One region of the Pseudarthrobacter sp. 1G09 genome, then DNA from elsewhere that is predicted to be linked to it. Evidence: riboswitches for the same ligand, from Rfam matches in the RefSeq annotation. Region 1 holds a riboswitch; the other holds the start of a gene.
What was found. Region 1 has a riboswitch for glycine ahead of cycA (D-serine/D-alanine/glycine transporter). Riboswitches for the same ligand answer to the same signal wherever they lie in the genome.
Positions count from the first base shown of each region.

Region 2: it holds a riboswitch for glycine, as region 1 does, so the genes downstream of both, gcvP (aminomethyl-transferring glycine dehydrogenase) here and cycA (D-serine/D-alanine/glycine transporter) in region 1, are expected to answer to the same signal.

Region 1 covers NZ_CP188306.1:705,429-707,815, forward strand. The annotation lists gene gcvP (aminomethyl-transferring glycine dehydrogenase) at 1-715, opposite strand, end outside; glycine riboswitch at 872-970, opposite strand; glycine riboswitch at 1,231-1,328, shown strand; glycine riboswitch at 1,329-1,423, shown strand; gene cycA (D-serine/D-alanine/glycine transporter) at 1,474-2,387, shown strand, end outside.
Region 2 covers NZ_CP188306.1:1,078,576-1,080,962, reverse strand. The annotation lists gene gcvP (aminomethyl-transferring glycine dehydrogenase) at 1-1,111, opposite strand, end outside; glycine riboswitch at 1,300-1,396, opposite strand; gene ACP3TD_RS05045 (TetR/AcrR family transcriptional regulator) at 1,493-2,029, opposite strand; gene ACP3TD_RS05040 (MFS transporter) at 2,115-2,387, shown strand, end outside.

The DNA.
Region 1 (2,387 bases):
CGCGCTCCTTGGCCTCGGCGATAACGGCGCTCTGGTCCCACACCCGGCCGGACACGCCCGGCTGCTGGAGCACGATGCCGTTGATGGCACCCTCGGGCAGGCCTGCGGAGAGGTCAGCAACCTCCACCTCGAAGCCGAGCGCTTCGGCGCGGCCCAGCACGATGGCGATGGTCTGCGGGAGGCAGTCGGCATCCAGGACGGTTTTGCCGTCCTTGGCGTCCTTATTTTTGTTCGCGCGGCGCATCAGCAGTACAGCCTCGGCCACAGCGGTGGCTTCATCGAGGAGTGACGCGTTGGCCACGGGGAGGGCGGTGAGGTCCTGGACCATGGTCTGGAAGTTCAGCAGCGCCTCCAGCCTGCCCTGCGAGATCTCTGGCTGGTACGGCGTGTAGGCGGTGTACCAGGCCGGCGCCTCAAGGATGTTGCGCCGGATCACGGCGGGGGTGATGGTGTCGTAGTAGCCCTGGCCGATCATCTGCACCGCGGTTTTGTTCTTGCCCGCCAACCGGCGCAGCTCGGTGAGGACCTCAACCTCGCTGAGGGCGTCCTGCAGCTTCAGCGCCGTTTGCTGGCGGATCGACGCCGGAACAGCCACGTCCACCAGGCCATCAACGCTGTCGTAGCCCACAGCCTTGAGCATGGTGCCGACGTCGGCCTGCCGGCGCGCGCCGATATGGCGGTCAACGAACGTGGTTGGAAGGGATTGAATCGTCATGAGGAACTCCAGGTCTGGCCGGCCAGGGTGGCACGGCATGGGATGGGTTCCTCCCCGCTCTGTATTGGACCTGAGAGATTCCGCGGAACCCTGCGTGGCGGGTTCGCTTGCACCGTCGGTGAACCTGGCCGAAGCCGGGTTACTTTCCAGAGTTGCCTCGCCGTGACGGTACGGGGGCCTGAGAGATTCCTGGGGAGGATTTGCTCCTACGGCGCCTGCCCGGTGGTGCCGGGAGGACTCTCCCGTCACAGCTCGAAAGGCTATTCAACTGTGGGTGATTCGCCTCACACCGTACAGGTTGGTTGAAAGGAAAACAAATCTGATCGTCACACGGTGGGCGGCGGCTGCCTTGTTGCGGTGGCGGAAAAATGGGGTTTGACATTCGATCGTGACCCGCACCACACTGGGTCCGGTGATCAGCACCGTGTCCGGCTGGCTCAACTCATCGGAGCAGCCCGGGCCAACGTTGCCCCGGAAGGGTGCGGCCGCTGAGCATGCCTAACTGAACATGCCTTCGACCTGCGGCGGGAGAGTCCTGCCGGTACATTTAGCAGGCGCCGTAGGAGCAAACCCTCCCCAGGAAACTCTCAGGCCCATGTACCGCCGCGGACAGGCAACTCTGGAAAGCAGCCGGACCCGTTCCGGCTCACCGGCGGTGCAAGCGGCTTGGGCCGCGGAAACTCTCAGGTTCACTACAGAGCGGGGAGGAACCCAACTTCTGCGGCACCCAAAAATGCCGCTTTATCGATGGAGTTCCCATGGCGATTCATCCCCCCACGTCCAACGGCGAGCCGCCCCGCAGCAACCCTCCTGCGGGCAGCGCCGCCCGCAGCGAGCCTCCCCACCTGGAGCGGCAGCTCACCAACCGGCACATCCAGCTCATTGCCATTGGCGGTGCCATCGGCACCGGCCTCTTCATGGGCTCCGGCAAGACCATCTCCGCGGCCGGCCCGTCCGTGATCTTCGTGTACATGATCATCGGGTTCATGCTCTTCTTCGTCATGCGTGCCATGGGCGAACTGCTCCTGAGCAACCTGAACTACAAATCCTTCAGCGACTTCGCGGCCGACCTCCTGGGCCCGTGGGCGGGGTTCTTCACCGGCTGGACCTACTGGTTCTGCTGGGTGATCACCGGCATCGCAGACGTCATCGCCATTGCCGGCTACTCCAAGGAACTCTGGCCGGGACTGCCGCTCTGGATCCCAGGGCTTGCCACTGTGGCCATCCTGCTGCTGCTGAACCTCGCCACGGTCAAGGCCTTCGGCGAAACCGAGTTCTGGTTTGCCCTCATCAAGATCGTGGCCATCGCAGCGCTGATCATCGTGGGCCTCTTCATGATCTTCACCGGTTTCCAGAGCGACGCCGGAACCGCCAGCTTCACCAACCTCTGGAGCCACGGCGGCTTCTTCCCCAATGAGTTCATGGGCTTCGTGGCCGGCTTCCAGATCGCCGTTTTCGCCTTCGTCGGCATCGAACTGGTGGGAACCACAGCCGCCGAGGCCAAGAACCCGGAGCGGACGCTGCCCAAGGCCATCAACGCCATCCCCGTGCGCGTACTGCTCTTCTACGTGGGCGCCCTGATCATCCTCATGGCCGTCACCCCGTGGACCCAGTTCGCGGCCGGCCACAGCCCCTTCATCGGTATGTTCTCCCTCGCCGGGCTGGGCGCTGC
Region 2 (2,387 bases), 370 kb from region 1:
CCAGGGTGCGGGCGTGGCCGTGGGTTGTTTCCGCGATCGCCTTCAGCCCGTCGGGACCGTGGTAGACGGCGTACATGGAGGAGACGATGGCCAGCAGGGCCTGCGCCGTGCAGATGTTGGACGTGGCCTTCTCGCGCCGGATGTGCTGCTCGCGGGTCTGCAGCGCCAGGCGGTAGGCGGGAACACCGGCGTCGTCCTTGGACACACCCACCAAGCGCCCTGGCAGTGAACGTTCCAGGCCTTTGCGGACGGCCATGTAGGCCGCGTGCGGGCCGCCGAAGAACAGCGGCACACCGAAACGCTGGGTGGAGCCGACGGCGATGTCCGCGCCCTGCTCCCCCGGAGGAGTGATCAGCGTCAGCGCCAGCAGGTCAGCGGCAACAGTGACCAGCGCACCGCGCTCCTTGGCCTCGGCGATGGCACCTGCCTGGTTGAAGACGCGGCCCGAGGCGCCGGGCTGCTGGAGCACGATGCCGTTGATGTCACCGTCAGGCAGGCCCTTGGAGAGGTCGGCAACCTCCACCTCGAAGCCGAGCGCTTCGGCACGGCCCTTGACGATGGCGATGGTCTGCGGCAGCACGTCGATGTCCAGCACCGTCTTGCCGTCTGCGGCAGGCTTGGCCTTGTTGGCGCGGCGCATCAGCAGGACTGCCTCGGCCACGGCCGTCGCTTCGTCCAGCAGGGACGCGTTGGCAATTGGCAGGCCCACCAGGTCCTGGACCATGGTCTGGAAGTTCAGCAGCGCCTCCAGCCGGCCCTGCGAGATCTCTGGCTGGTACGGCGTGTAGGCGGTGTACCAGGCCGGCGCCTCAAGGATGTTGCGCCGGATCACGGCGGGGGTGATGGTGTCGTAGTACCCCTGGCCGATCAGCTGCACCGCGGTTTTATTCTTTCCCGCCAACCGGCGCAGCTCGGTCAGGACCTCAACCTCGCTGAGGGCGTCCTGCAGCTTCAATTCCGTTTCCTGGCGGATGACCTGGGGAACGGCGGTATCGACCAGGGAGTCAACGCTGTCGTAGCCCACAGCCTTGAGCATGGTGTCGACGTGGTCCTGGCGCCGGGCGCCGATATGGCGGTCGACGAAAGTGGTGGAGGCTGAACTAACCGTCACGGGGGAACTCCAGATACTCAGGCGGCGCAGGGTACGCCACAGCGATTCGGGTCCCTCCCCGCTCTGTATTGGACCTGAGAGTTTCCGCGGCCCCTGCATGGACAGGACCCGCTTGCACCGTCGGTGAGCACAACGGTCCGGCACCCGATCACGGGGTGCCTGGACGGCCTGCTGCTTTCCAGAGGTGCCTCGCCGCGGCGGTACAGGTGCCTGCGAGATTCCTGGGGAGGATTTGCTCCTACGGCGCCTGCCGACGTTGTGGCAGGACTCTCCCGCCGCAGATCAAAGGCTATTCAGTTGGATGTGTACGCGGGGCCGTCCGGTGACAACTCCCACGACGCTTAATTCTCCTACGCCACGGCCCCCGGGGCAAATGTCCTGCTACCGCCGGAGCCGCTCCAGTGCTGCCAGCAATTCGTCAACGTCCGCGGCTGCGCCGCCTTCGGGAACCGGGCCGACCGAGAGCATGGCGTTGAAGTAAAGGCCGTCCCCCATGTACAGCACGGCCTTGGCCAGGGCCGGCCCTACATCGGCGGCGATTTCGTCGAGCCACCGCCGCTGGATCGCAGCGAAACGGCGGCGGGTCTCTTCATGCGCCACCTCCGCCAGCCTGGTGGCGGCGACGATGGCCCGGTCCAAGGGAGTGTCTCCCCACACCGAGGACCGGATGAAGTAGGCTGCCGCGCCTTCCGGTGCGGCGGCCATGGCATCGGCATCTTCTCCGGCGAGCGCGTCCAGCTGGTCCAGGAGCGCCTGGATCAGGGCTTCCTTGTTTGGAAAGTGGTAGAGGAGCCCACCCTTGGAGACGCCGGCCTTCCGGGCTACGGCGTCCAGGGTGGCGGCGCGCTCCCCCACCTCAATCAACAGGGTGGCAAAGGCGTCAAGGACAGCTTCGCGGGCGACTGGCTTTCGGGGCATGCCATCCATCATGCCCTTCCGGGGTGCCGGAGGCTCAACTCAACCCCGTTTCCAAACTGTACCGTCTGGACGGTATAGTTAATCCATGACCACCTCGACGCACCGCGCTGTACCCCAGCTCCAGGGACCTGCTGCCCCACGGGCACCGTGGCGCGACTGGCTGGCCCTTGCGCTGCTGATGTTCCCCGTACTGCTGGTGGCCGTGGACAACACGGCACTGACCTTCGCCCTGCCCGCGATCGCCCAGTCCCTGAACCCTTCCGGGGTACAGCTGCTCTGGATCGTGGACGCCTACCCCCTGGTCCTGGCGGGGCTGCTGGTGTGCATGGGCAGCCTTGGCGACAGGATCGGCCGGCGG